Linked DNA regions of Tistrella mobilis. The main gene of each other region encodes a partner of the protein of the gene in region 2 in a complex. Links are inferred from orthologs where the notes say so. Each region holds a gene or a part of one and is shown on either strand. Other genes may lie near its edges.

Evidence for each region.
Region 1: the proteins of rpsG (region 2) and tig are in contact, whole or in part, in a crystal structure (PDB 3GTY), measured with the Thermotoga maritima proteins. The link is inferred for Tistrella mobilis from one-to-one orthologs. Residues at the interface, in WP_004081843.1 of Thermotoga maritima: Lys34, Lys52, Lys55, Glu59, Arg62, Gln63, Glu66, Asn67, Lys69, Val71, Arg95, Ala109, Lys110, Lys111, Gly112, Arg113, Pro114, Glu117, Glu121, Ile124, Ala125, Tyr127, Asn128, Asn129, Thr130, Gly131, Lys135, Asp139, Arg142, Met143; in WP_004081061.1 of Thermotoga maritima: Glu122, Val124, Val129, Leu130, Tyr133, Glu188, Gly259, Ile262, Tyr263, Glu266, Ser270, Glu273, Gln274, Glu277, Arg308, Gln311, Ile312, Ser315, Tyr316, Glu325, Arg329, Arg336, Leu363, Phe366, Trp367, Arg373, Leu377, Arg381, Leu384, Glu387.

Annotation. Positions count from the first base shown.
Region 1 is NZ_CP121017.1:2,637,540-2,642,992, forward strand. Bases 2,548-5,453 are described here. They hold tig (trigger factor), read right to left. Parts: upstream 4,727-5,453; coding sequence 3,368-4,726; downstream 2,548-3,367. Other genes in these bases: clpP (ATP-dependent Clp endopeptidase proteolytic subunit ClpP), read right to left, coding at 2,610-3,242; P7L68_RS17755 (hypothetical protein), read right to left, coding at 5,012-5,453. Outside these bases: lon (endopeptidase La), read right to left, coding at 1-743; ATP-dependent Clp protease ATP-binding subunit ClpX, read right to left, coding at 960-2,228. UniProt on the Bacillus subtilis protein: Involved in protein export. Acts as a chaperone by maintaining the newly synthesized protein in an open conformation. Functions as a peptidyl-prolyl cis-trans isomerase.
Region 2 is NZ_CP121017.1:641,694-649,700, forward strand. What follows is about bases 1-2,913. They hold rpsG (30S ribosomal protein S7), read left to right. Parts: upstream 1-1,178; coding sequence 1,179-1,649; downstream 1,650-2,913. Other genes in these bases: rpoC (DNA-directed RNA polymerase subunit beta'), read left to right, coding at 1-262; rpsL (30S ribosomal protein S12), read left to right, coding at 781-1,152; fusA (elongation factor G), read left to right, coding at 1,694-2,913. Outside these bases: more of fusA, read left to right, coding at 2,914-3,775; tuf (elongation factor Tu), read left to right, coding at 3,830-5,020; rpsJ (30S ribosomal protein S10), read left to right, coding at 5,212-5,520; rplC (50S ribosomal protein L3), read left to right, coding at 5,535-6,245; rplD (50S ribosomal protein L4), read left to right, coding at 6,256-6,879; P7L68_RS08710 (50S ribosomal protein L23), read left to right, coding at 6,876-7,169; rplB (50S ribosomal protein L2), read left to right, coding at 7,174-7,998.

The DNA of each region.
Region 1 (5,453 bases), 2.0 Mb from region 2 along the record:
TCACGGCCGTCTTCGCCCTCACCCAGTTCCTTCTGAATCGCCTTCAGCTGCTCGTTCAGATAGTACTCGCGCTGGGTCTTCTCCATCTGGCGCTTGACGCGCGAGCGGATGCGCTTTTCCACCTGCAGAACTTCGATCTCGCCCTCGATATGGGCGTAAATCCGTTCCAGACGCTCGACGACAGTCGGAGTCTCAAGCAGTTCCTGCTTCTCCGCCACCTTGAGCGACAGATGCGAGGCGATGGTGTCGGCAAGCTTCGCCGGCTCCTCGATCTGGTTCAGGGTGACCAGAACCTCCGGCGGGATCTTCTTGTTGAGCTTCACATACTGCTCAAACTCGGCCACGACCGAGCGCGACAGGGCCTCGACCTCGCGGCCGGCATCCTCGCCCTCGGCGATCGCCTGGGCTTCCGCCTGAAAATAGTCGCCGTCGGAGATGAGGCGCTCGACGCGTGCGCGGCTGGCGCCCTCGATCAGCACCTTCACGGTGCCGTCGGGCAGCTTCAGCAGCTGGAGCACGGTGCCGATCGTGCCGACCATGTAGATGTCGTCAGCACCCGGGTCCTCCTGGGCGGCATCCTTCTGCGCCAGCAGCAGGATCTGCTTGTCGCTGCGCATCACCTCTTCAAGCGCGCGCACCGATTTCTCGCGACCGACGAAGAGCGGCACGATCATATGCGGGAAGACGACGATGTCGCGCAGCGGCAGGACCGGGTAGGTGTGCGTGCGATGAGTTTCGGTCATGGCCAGTCTCGCATTTATCGGAATCGGCACGGCGTCGGACACGCGGCCCCGGAAGGCCGACATGGCGCCTCGACGTCACATCGGCCCGATTCCTGTTGAGGCCGCGCACACGCGCCCACCGGATGCCGGCCATCCCGCCTCCGAAGAGGCCGGCGATGGCCGGGGCATCACAGCCGGCACGGGTCAGACCGTGCCGCGGCCGAATTGTCGCAGGGATCAGGAAGCGTTGCCGCCCACGTCGCCCCGCCGGTCCGCATAGATATGGAGAGGCTTGGCCCGGCCTTCAACGACCTCCCGATTGACGACGATCTCTTCGACCCCATCGAGGTCGGGCAGATCGAACATCGTGTCGAGCAGGATCTCTTCCATGATGGCGCGAAGGCCCCGCGCACCGGTCTTGCGCTCGATGGCCCGCTCGGCGATCGCGCCCAGCGCATCGTCCGAGAAGGTCAGATGCACGTTCTCCAACTCGAACAGGCGCTGATACTGCTTCAGCAGCGCGTTCTTCGGCTTGGTGAGGATCTGAACCAGAGCGTCGCGGTCCAGATCGTGCAGCGTGGCGATCACCGGCAGGCGCCCGACAAATTCCGGGATCAGGCCGAACTTCAGCAGATCCTCAGGCTCGACCTGACGCAGCACATCACCCGAACGACGGGTTTCCACCGGCTCCACATTCGCACCAAAGCCGATCGAGGTCTTGCGGCCACGGTCGTTGATGATCCGGTCGAGACCGACGAACGCGCCGCCCACGATGAACAGGATGTTGGTCGTATCCACCTGCAGGAACTCCTGCTGGGGATGCTTGCGCCCGCCCTGCGGCGGCACCGAGGCGACGGTGCCCTCCATGATCTTCAGCAGGGCCTGCTGGACGCCCTCGCCCGACACGTCGCGAGTGATCGAGGGGTTGTCGGATTTGCGGCTGATCTTGTCGACCTCGTCGATATAGACGATGCCGCGCTGCGCCCGCTCGACATTGTAGTCGGCGGCCTGAAGCAGCTTCAGGATGATGTTCTCGACATCCTCGCCGACATAGCCGGCTTCGGTCAGCGTGGTCGCGTCCGACATGGTGAACGGCACGTCGAGGATGCGGGCCAGGGTCTGGGCCAGCAGCGTCTTGCCGCAACCGGTCGGGCCGATCAGCAGGATGTTGGACTTGGCGAGTTCGACCTCGGCACCCTTGCCGCCCTGGTTCAGACGCTTGTAGTGATTGTACACCGCAACCGACAGGATCCGCTTCGCCTGATCCTGTCCGATCACATAATCGTCCAGGACGTTGAAGATGTCCTTCGGGGTCGGTCCGCGATCACGCGTCTTGACCAGCGAGGTCTTGCTCTCCTCGCGGATGATGTCCATGCAGAGCTCTACACACTCGTCGCAGATGAACACCGTTGGCCCGGCGATCAGCTTCCGCACCTCGTGCTGGCTCTTGCCGCAGAACGAGCAATAAAGTGTGTTCTTGCCGTCGCCGCCGCTGGACTTGGTCATCGTGTCTCCACTCGTTGGCTCTGCCCGGCGCCCATGTTAGCCGCCGGTCGCGCCCGGGCACAAACCCTAAAAAGCGGCAGACCGACGATGAACCGTCCTGGCTTCGGGAACGCGCCCCAGGTCGTCTGCCGGTGCGGGGGTCCGGACCGGGAGACCGCAGCATCTTCACCGTGCCGCGGTCAATGGAAATGTAATGCGCAGTTCGCGCTTGCCAAAGGGGGAAAAATCATCGGGCGACGCTTCCCGCTTCCACCCCGGACATGAAGAACCCGCCACCGCGTGCGCGCGATGGCGGGTTGCATGTAGCGGAACGCCCCATCGGCCGCCATTCCGGACGATGTCGTGCGGACCGACGATCGCGCACGACGACCGGCCGGACGGTCAGGACGCTGCGTCCTCGGCCTTCGGCCGCTGAGCCACGACCGTGTCGATCAGGCCGAAGGCCTTGGCCTCTTCGGGCGACATGAAGTTGTCGCGCTCCATGGCCCGCTCAACTTCCTCCAGCGGGCGGCCGGTGTGCTGAACGTAGATCTCGTTCAGCCGGGCACGCAGCTTCAGGATTTCACGGGCATGGATCTCGATGTCGGTCGCCTGGCCACGGAACCCGCCCGAAGGCTGATGGACCATGATCCGGGCGTTGGGCAGCGCGTAGCGCTTGCCCGGCGCACCACCAGCCAGCAGCAGCGAGCCCATCGATGCCGCCTGTCCGATGCAGAGGGTCTGCACGTCGCAGCGGATGTACTGCATCGTGTCGTAGATCGCGAGGCCCGAGGTCACCACGCCACCCGGCGAGTTGATGTAGAAGGAAATGTCCTTCTTCGGATTCTCGCTCTCCAGGAAGAGCAGCTGGGCGGTGATGAGGCTCGAAACATTGTCCTCGACCGGCCCGGTCAGGAAGATGATGCGCTCTTTCAGAAGACGCGAATAGATGTCATAGGCGCGCTCGCCCCGGTTGGTCTGCTCGACCACCATCGGCACCAGCGAATTCATGTAGGTATCGAGCATGTCGCTCATGCGCTTTCCGCTCCCCTCGACTGACATCACCGATCTTCATAAGGCCTCTGCCGGGCGCTTGAGACGTCACGACCGCCCTCGGGATACGGGGGCGGTCGCGGACGGTCTCTCGGCAGGGCGGCGGATCAGGCCTCGGACTTGTCCGACGCCTCTCCGGCCTCGCCGTCCTCGTCGGGATCCTTCATCAGATCCTCGGCGCTGACGACCTTCTCTTCGACCTTCGCCTGGGCGAGGATGTGGTCGACGACCTTGTCCTCGAAGATCGGCGCCCGGAGCGCACGCAGCGCATCCGGATTCTTCTGGTAATACTCGATCACCCGCGCTTCCTGACCGGGGAAGCGGCGCGCCTGCTCGATCAGGGCGCGGTTGACCTCTTCGTCCGCCACCTGAACATCGTTCACGCGACCGACTTCTGCAAGGACCAGACCCAGACGAACCCGACGCAGGGCGATCGCGCGATACTCCTCGCGGACCTCGTCCTCGGTCTTTTCCATGCTTTCGAAGGTCTGGCCGGTGCGGGCCATCTCGTCGGTCAGCTGCTTCCAGATGCCGTCGAACTCGGCTTCAAGCATGCCCGCCGGCACGTCGAACGCATAGCGGCCCGCAAGCGCATCCAGCAGCGCACGCTTCAGCTTCTGGCGCGAGATCTGGTCGTAACGGCCGCGGAAGTCATCGCGGATCGCCGCCTTCAGCGCATCCAGGTTGTCGAGGCCCAGCTTCTCGGCCAGGGCATCGTCGATGCCGGCGGTCTTCGGCGCCTTGACTTCCTTGACGGTGGTCTCGAACACGGCGGCCTTGCCCGCCAGGTGTTCTGCACCGTAATCCTCGGGGAAGGAGACCTCGACCTTGCGCTCCTCACCGGCCTTGGCGCCGATCAGCTGGTCCTCGAAGCCGGGGATGAAGGTGCCCGAACCCAGCGCCAGCGCGTAGCCTTCGGCCTCGCCACCCTGGAAGGCCTCGCCGTCGACAAAGCCCTTGAAATCGATGACCACCTGGTCGCCGGTCTCGGCGGCGCGGTCCTCGACGGTCTCGAACTCGCGATTGGCGGCGGCGATGCGCTCCAGCGCCTCGTCGACTTCCTTCTCGTCAACCTCGGCCGCCTCGCGGACCAGTTCGACATCCGAGAAATCGCCCAGCTCGAATTCCGGCATGATCTCGACGACCATGCTGTATTCAAGATCCTGGCCCTCGTCGAAAGCCGTGATCTCGATCTTCGGCTGGGTGGCCGGGCGCAGATTGTTCTGGTCCAGCACGTTGCGCGAGGTCTCGTTCACCGCCTCTTCCAGCACCTCGCCCATCACCGAGGAGCCGTAGCGCTGCTTCACGACCTTGGCCGGGATCTTGCCGGGACGGAAGCCGGGCATCTTGATCGTGGCCGCGATCTGGGCGATGCGGGCGTCGATCTTCTCGTCGATCGAAGCGGCCGGCACGACGACCTTGTATTCGCGCTTGAGCCCTTCGGCGTTGGTCTCGGTGATCTGCATCAAAACGGTCTCACAGGGTCGGTTGACTGCGGCAGCACCCGGTGCGTCGCGGGGAAGGAGACGCATCCCGGGCCGGCCGGGACCGCCTCCGGACGAAACGCCGGGTGCGCGAAGAGACGTGATCGCGGGCAGCACTGCACCACGACACGGGCGGCAGCCATGTGGCACGAAATCACCCGGTTACGCAAGTCCAATACGTTGCGAAAACCGGCTCTCCGGCGGGATCCCCCGCCGGAGAGCCGGGCCTGCATCGCAGCCGCAGCCCGCCCGCATCGGCACGCGGGTTCAGGTGAGGGCATGCAGGGTATAGGTCGTGCCTGACGCATTCCACGCATCACGGACGATGACATCCCGCCCCGAAATCTGCACCAGATCCGCCGCGGCGGAGGAGTGGACCGACACGGCCATCGACCGGCCCCGCCCCGGACCGGTGGCAATCGTCACCGAGACGAACACCAGTGCGAAACGCAGGGTCAGAACCTTGGACGCACCGCCGTCGCCATCATAAGACGTCACGTCCCGGCTGGTGTCGGCGACCGCCTGACGCCAGGCGGCCGGCAGATTGTGCGACTCCATATGAGCGGGCAGAAGATTGTCGCGCACCACAAGGTTCGTGACGGCCGCGGTGCCCGTGGGAAGGCCGATGAGCATGCCCTCCCGCAGCATGACGGGAATGTCCACGACGTTGTCGGTAACGATGACACCGTCCACCGGCTGGTTGATCCGC
Region 2 (8,007 bases):
GTCGTTCATCTCGGCGGCATCGTTCCAGGAGACCACCCGCGTGCTCACCGAGGCGGCGACCGCCGGCAAGATGGACACGCTGGACGGCCTCAAGGAGAACGTCATCGTCGGCCGGCTGATCCCGGCCGGCACCGGTGCCGCGGTCAACCGGCTGAAGTCGATCGCGGCCAACCGCGACAAGGCCCTGCTCGGCAACGAGGATGGCGACGAGGCCGGGGCGGTGCTGGCAGGCTCCGCCGACGTGCCGGGCGCCGCGGAGTAACGCTCCCGGCGTCTGCGGCCCGGCATCCCCGACGACGCATCCCCGACGACGTTCGCGGCCCTGCTGCTGCCCTTCAAGGGGCGGCAGCAGGGCCGTCGGCGTCTGGGGGGGCGGCCGGGGCATGCAGATGATGCAGGTCCGCTACCCGCTCCGCCCGGCGGGGCGTCGCTCGTTACGGGAATCGCGCAGGATTCCGCAGAGTCCCGCGGGATTCCCCGACGGGCCGGAAACCCTTGCATGTCAAGCCTTTTGGGGTTGACGGGGGGAGGGGCCACAACTAGTATGCGCGCTCACTTCGGGGGCTGGTGTGCGGACCCCCATGGACGGGCGCGTCCATGCCGCACGGACATCCGGTCCCCTCCATGCCGTAGGGGCCGGCGAAAACAGCCCCCGGAAGGTAAAGCCTTTCCCGAGCCGGCATTTGTGCCGTTGGCGGGAAAGGGGCTTTGCCCTCCGACGGTTTTTGTGTGGACGCAGGGTCGCAAGCCCTGCAGCCCAAGTTTGACGGGATCGATTGGATGCCCACGATCAATCAGCTGATCCGCAAGCCGCGCCTCGCGCCGGTGGATCGCAACAAGGTGCCGGCCCTCGAGGCGTGCCCCCAGAAGCGTGGTGTCTGCACCCGCGTGTACACGACCACCCCGAAGAAGCCGAACTCGGCGCTTCGTAAGGTCGCCCGCGTGCGTCTGACCAACAGCTTCGAAGTCACCAGCTACATTCCGGGCGAAGGTCACAACCTTCAGGAGCACTCGGTGGTGCTGATCCGTGGCGGCCGCGTGAAGGACCTTCCGGGCGTGCGCTACCACATCCTCCGCGGCACGCTGGACACCCAGGGCGTCAAGAACCGTCGTCAGCGTCGTTCGAAGTACGGCGCCAAGCGGCCGAAGTGATCCGGCCGTCAAGGAGAGGTTGATCCATGTCCCGTCGTCATGCCGCTGAAAAGCGCCAGGTTCTCCCGGATCCGAAGTTCGGCGATGCCGTCGTCAGCAAGTTCATGAACGTGCTGATGTATGATGGCAAGAAGTCGGTCGCGGAAGCGATCGTCTACGGCGCCTTCGATCTGATCGAGCAGAAGACCCGTCAGGAAGGCCTCCGCGTCTTCCACGAGGCGCTCGAGAACGTGCGCCCGGCGGTCGAGGTGAAGAGCCGCCGCGTCGGTGGCGCCACCTATCAGGTCCCGGTCGAGGTCCGCCCCGATCGCGCCCAGGCCCTGGCCATCCGCTGGCTGATCACTGCCGCCCGGAACCGTTCCGAGAACACGGCGGTGGAGCGTCTGGCCGGTGAACTGCTCGATGCCGCGCAGAGCCGTGGCACCGCAATCAAGAAGCGTGAAGACACCCACCGCATGGCGGACGCCAACAAGGCGTTCTCGCACTATCGCTGGTAACGGGTCGGCCGTCTCTTAGAAACCCCAGCTTCCTGGACGCGAACATGGCACGCACGACGCCCATCGAGGCCTACCGCAACATCGGCATCATGGCGCACATCGATGCCGGTAAGACGACGACGACCGAGCGCATCCTCTATTACACCGGCCGGTCCCACAAGATCGGTGAGGTGCACGAGGGTGCGGCCACGATGGACTGGATGGAGCAGGAGCAGGAGCGCGGCATCACCATCACGTCGGCCGCGACGACCTGCTTCTGGAACAACCACCGCATCAACATCATCGACACCCCGGGCCACGTCGACTTCACCATCGAGGTGGAGCGTTCGCTCCGTGTTCTCGACGGCGCGGTCGCGGTGTTCGACAGTGTCGCGGGCGTCGAGCCCCAGTCGGAGACGGTGTGGCGCCAGGCGGACAAGTACCGCGTGCCGCGCATCTGCTTCGTCAACAAGATGGACCGCATGGGCGCCAACTTCTACCGCTGCGTCGACATGATGGTCGACCGGCTGGGCGCCAACCCGCTGGTTCTGAGCCTGCCGATCGGCTCCGAGTCGGAATATGTCGGCATCGTCGACCTGGTGAAGATGAAGGCGGTCGTCTGGAAGGACGAAAGCCTCGGCGCCGAGTTCGAAGAGCGCGACATTCCGGCCGATCTCGCCGACCGCGCCGAAGAGTATCGCCAGAAGCTGGTCGAGACGGCCGTCGAGGCCGACGACGAGGTGATGGAAGCCTATCTCGAAGGCAACGAGCCGGACGTCGCCACCCTGAAGCGCTGCATCCGCAAGGGCACGCTGGCGCGTCAGTTCGTTCCCGTGATCAACGGTTCGGCGTTCAAGAACAAGGGCGTGCAGCCCCTGCTCGACGCCGTGATCGACTTCCTGCCCTCGCCGGTCGACGTGCCGGCCGTTCACGGCACCGCCGTGGATGACCCGGAGACCACGCTGGTCCGCGAGAGCAAGGACGAGGCGCCCTTCTCGGCGCTGGCGTTCAAGATCATGTCGGACCCCTTCGTCGGCTCGCTGACCTACATCCGCGTCTATTCGGGTGTCATCGAGAGCGGCTCCTACGTGCTCAACACCGTCAAGGGTGATCGCGAGCGCGTCGGCCGCATGCTGCAGATGCACGCGAACAGCCGTGAGGACGTCAAGGAAGCCCGCGCTGGCGATATCGTGGCGCTCTGCGGCATGAAGGGCACCACCACCGGTGACACCCTCTGCGCCTCGGATGCCAAGATCATCCTGGAGCGCATGGAGTTCCCGGAGCCGGTGATCGAGGTCGCGGTCGAGCCGAAGACCAAGAGCGACCAGGAGAAGATGGGCCTCGCCCTGTCGCGTCTGGCGCAGGAGGATCCGTCCTTCCGCGTGTCGACCGACGAGGAAAGCGGCCAGACCGTGATCAAGGGCATGGGCGAGCTCCATCTCGAGATCATCGTCGATCGCATGCGCCGCGAATTCAAGGTCGAGGCGAATGTCGGTCAGCCGCAGGTGGCCTATCGCGAGCGCTTCGGTCAGCCGGTCGAGGTCGATTACACCCACAAGAAGCAGACCGGCGGTTCGGGCCAGTTCGCGCGCGTGAAGCTGAAGTTCGAGCCCTTCGAGGGCGAGGACGGCTTCGTGTTCGAGAACAAGGTCGTCGGCGGCTCGGTTCCGCGCGAATACGTCCCCGGCGTCCAGAAGGGCATCGAGTCCTGCCTGGGCAACGGCGTGATCGCCGGCTTCCCGGTGGTCAACCTCAAGGCCGAACTGATCGACGGCGCCTATCATGACGTCGACAGCTCGGTGCTCGCCTTCGAAATCGCGTCGCGTGCTGCGTTCCGCGAGGCCATGGGCAAGAGCCGCCCGGTGCTCCTCGAGCCGATCATGAAGGTCGAGGTCGTCACCCCGGACGAGTACATGGGCGACATCATCGGCGACCTGAACAGCCGCCGTGGTCAGGTGAGCAGCATGGACAGCCGCGGCAATGCCCGCGTCGTCAACGCCATGGTGCCGCTGGCCAGCATGTTCGGCTACGTCAACCAGCTGCGCTCGATGTCCCAGGGCCGCGCCCAGTACACGATGCAGTTCGACCATTACGAGCCGGTTCCGCAGCATCTGGCGGATGAGGTCAAGGCGAAGTACGCGGGCTGATCCGCGGATCGATGACCGGTTTGAAAAACGTTTGGAAAGACGGAGGCGAGAGCCATGGGTAAGGAAAAGTTCGAGCGCAGCAAGCCGCACGTGAACATCGGCACGATCGGTCACGTGGACCATGGCAAGACGACGCTGACGGCTGCGATCACGAAGGTTCTGGCCGAGACGGGCGGAGCGACCTATACGTCGTACGACTCGATCGACAAGGCTCCTGAAGAGAAGGAGCGCGGCATCACCATCAACACGGCGCATGTCGAGTACCAGACGGAAGCCCGTCACTATGCGCATGTTGATTGCCCCGGCCATGCCGACTACGTGAAGAACATGATCACGGGTGCGGCGCAGATGGACGGCGCGATCCTGGTCGTGTCGGCGGCGGACGGTCCGATGCCGCAGACCCGCGAGCATATCCTGCTTGCGCGTCAGGTCGGCGTTCCGGCGCTTGTCGTGTTCATGAACAAGGTCGACATGGTCGACGACGAGGAGCTGCTGGAGCTCGTCGAGATGGAAGTGCGGGAGCTGCTCGCCAGCTACGACTTCCCGGGCGACGACATTCCGGTGATCAAGGGCTCGGCTCTGGCTGCGATCGAGGGCACGAACCCGTCGATCGGCGCCGAGCGGATCCTTGAGCTGATGCGTGCGGTTGACGAGTACATCCCGACCCCGGATCGTCCGAAGGACCAGCCGTTCCTGATGCCGATCGAAGACGTGTTCTCGATCTCGGGCCGCGGCACGGTTGTGACCGGGCGTATCGAGCGCGGCGTGATCAAGGTCGGCGAGGAAGTGGCGATCGTGGGTCTGCGCGACACCACGAAGACCACGGTGACCGGCGTCGAGATGTTCCGCAAGCTGCTGGATCAGGGCGAGGCCGGTGACAATGTCGGCGTGCTGCTGCGCGGCACGAAGCGCGAGGACGTGGAGCGTGGTCAGGTGCTGGCGAAGCCGGGCACCATCACCCCGCACACCAAGTTCGCCGCCGAGGCGTATATCCTGACCAAGGAAGAGGGCGGCCGTCACACCCCCTTCTTCACCAACTATCGTCCGCAGTTCTACTTCCGGACCACGGACGTGACCGGTGTCATCACCCTGCCGGAAGGCACGGAGATGGTCATGCCGGGTGACAACGTGTCGGTCACCGTCGAGCTGATCTCGCCGATCGCCATGGACGAAGGCCTGCGCTTCGCGATCCGCGAAGGCGGCCGTACCGTCGGCGCCGGCGTCGTCGCCAAGGTGATGGCCTGATCGACGGACGACGGCAGCGGATGCGCCGGGCGGGTTGATCCCGCAGGGCGCATCCGCCGCCTGGTTTCCTGACGCCACGAGCGCCCGGCCGGTCCGCCCGGCGGGCCGGTCTCATGCAAGGACGCGCGGCGCTGCGGCACCCCGGACTCATCCGGCAGGTCGCACCGCCGAGGCCAAGGTAGAAGCCCATGATGGAAGGCCAGAACATTCGCATCCGCCTGAAGGCGTTCGATCATCGCGTGCTCGATCAGTCGACCCGCGAGATCGTGAACACCGCCAAGCGGACCGGCGCCAGCGTGCGGGGCCCGATCCCGCTGCCGACCGAGATCGAGCGCTTCACGGTGCTCCGTTCGCCGCACATCGACAAGAAGTCGCGCGAACAGTTCGAGATCCGGACGCACAAGCGCCTCCTCGACATTGTCGAGCCCACCCCGCAGACCGTCGACGCGCTGATGAAGCTCGACCTCGCGGCCGGCGTCGACGTCGAGATCAAGCTCTGAGGGGGTAACGCCAGATGCGTACTGGAGTCATCACCCGCAAGCTCGGGATGACCCGCATTTTCGATTCGGCCGGTATTCACATCCCCGTGACCGTGCTGAAGGTCGACAATGTGCAGGTCGTCGCCCACCGCACCGACGAGACCGACGGTTACACCGCGGTTCAGGTCGGCTACGGCGCGGCCAAGGTGAAGAACGTGTCGAAGGCCCAGCGCGGCCACTTCGCCAAGGCGAAGGTGGAGCCCAAGGCGAAGCTCGCGGAGTTCCGCGTGACCGCCGATGCGCTGCCTGAGATCGGAGCCGAGATCGGTGCCAACCACTTCGTCGTCGGCCAGTTCGTCGACGTCGTCGGCACCTCGATCGGTAAGGGTTTCGCCGGCGCCATGAAGCGCCACAACTTCGGCGGTCTTCGTGCCACCCACGGCGTGTCGGTCTCGCACCGCTCGCATGGTTCGACCGGTAACCGTCAGGATCCGGGCCGTACCTTCAAGGGCAAGAAGATGGCTGGCCACATGGGTGCCCGCCGCGTGACCGTGCAGAACCTGCGCGTGACCGTGGTCGATGCCGACCGTGGCCTGCTGCTCGTCGAGGGCGCCATCCCGGGTGCCGCCGGTTCGTACGTTCTTGTGCGCGACGCCGTGAAGAAGGCGCTGCCAGAGAGCGTGCCGTTCCCGGCCGGCCTCAAGGCGCAGGTGGCCGTGGCGGCCGCCGAGACCACGGAAGGCTGAGGGCCGAGCGATGGATGTGAAGGTCATTACCCTCGACAACGAGGATGCCGGCACGATCGCGCTGGCTGACGAGGTGTTCGGTCTCCCGGCCCGCGTCGACATCCTGCACCGGATGGTGCGCTACCAGCTCGCCAAGCGGCGCGCCGGTACGCACAAGGTGAAGACGATCTCCGAGATCGCCGGTTCGACCGCGAAGATCTACCGCCAGAAGGGCACGGGCCGCGCGCGGCACGGCGCCAAGCGGGCGAACATCTTCCGCGGCGGTGCCACGGTCCACGGTCCCGTGGTCCGCAGCCATGCCCATGATCTGCCCAAGAAGGTGCGTCGCCTGGCGCTGAAGACCGCGCTGTCGGTCAAGGCTCAGGGCGGCAAGCTGGTGGTGGTCGACGATCTGAAGGCCGACGACGCCAAGACCAAGGCGCTGGTGGCCCGTCTCGAGAAGGCCGGTCTCGGCCGCTCGACGCTGTTCATCGGCGGCACCGAGGTCGACCAGGGCTTCCGCCTCGCCGCCCGCAACCTGATCGGCATCGACGTTCTGCCGAGCCAGGGCGCCAATGTTTACGACATCCTGCGCCGCGACACCCTGGTGCTGTCGCGCGCCGCGGTCGAGAGCCTGGAGGCGCGGCTGAAATGAACCCGGAGCGGATGTACGACATCATCCTGAGCCCGGTCGTCACCGAAAAGTCGACGATGGGTTCGGAGAATGACCAGGTCACCTTCAAGGTGACGCTGGACGCGACCAAGCCCGAGATCAAACAGGCCGTCGAGAAGCTCTTCGGCGTGAAGGTCAAGGCGGTGAACACCCTGGTGCAGGCCGGCAAGACCAAGCGCTTCCGTGGCCGCCCCGGGCGTCGCTCGGACTTCAAGAAGGCGATCGTGACCCTGGCCGAAGGCCAGCAGATCGATCTGACGGCGGGGATCTGAACCGATGGCTTTGAAGGCATACAAGCCGACTTCGCCCGGCCGGCGTCAGCTGGTTCTGGTCGATCGCTCGGAGCTCTGGAAGGGCAAGCCGGTCAAGTCCCTGACCGAAGGCCTGACCAAGTCGGGTGGCCGCAACAACCTGGGCCGCGTGACCGCGTTCCAGGTGGGCGGCGGTCACAAGCGCCGCTATCGTCTGGTCGACTTCAAGCGCCGCAAGTGGGACGTGGAAGCCTCGGTCGTGCGCCTTGAGTACGATCCGAACCGCACCGCGTTCATCGCGCTGATCGAGTACACCGACGGCGAGCAGGCCTATATCCTGGCCCCGCAGCGCCTGAAGGCCGGCGACAAGGTCGTCGCCGGTGCGAAGGTCGACGTGCGGCCCGGCAATGCCATGCCGCTGTCGGCCATCCCGGTCGGCACGATCGTCCACAATGTCGAGCTGAAGCCCGGCAAGGGTGGTCAGATCGCGCGGTCGGCCGGCACCTATGTTCAGGTGGTCGGCAAGGACGGCAACTACGTCATGCTGCGCATGGCCTCCGGCGAGCAGCGTATGGTGCGCGCCGAATGCATGGCCACCATCGGTGCGGTGTCGAACCCCGACCACCAGAACGTCAGCCTGGGCAAGGCCGGCCGTTCGCGGTGGATGGGCCGTCGCCCGGTCGTCCGTGGTGTGGCGATGAACCCGGTCGATCACCCGCATGGCGGCGGTGAAGGCCGCACCTCGGGCGGTCGTCATCCGGTTACTCCGTGGGGCAAGCCGACCAAGGGCAAGCGCACCCGCAATAACAAGGCTACGGACAAGTTTATCGTCCGTCGCCGCAAGCCCTAAGGTCTGAAG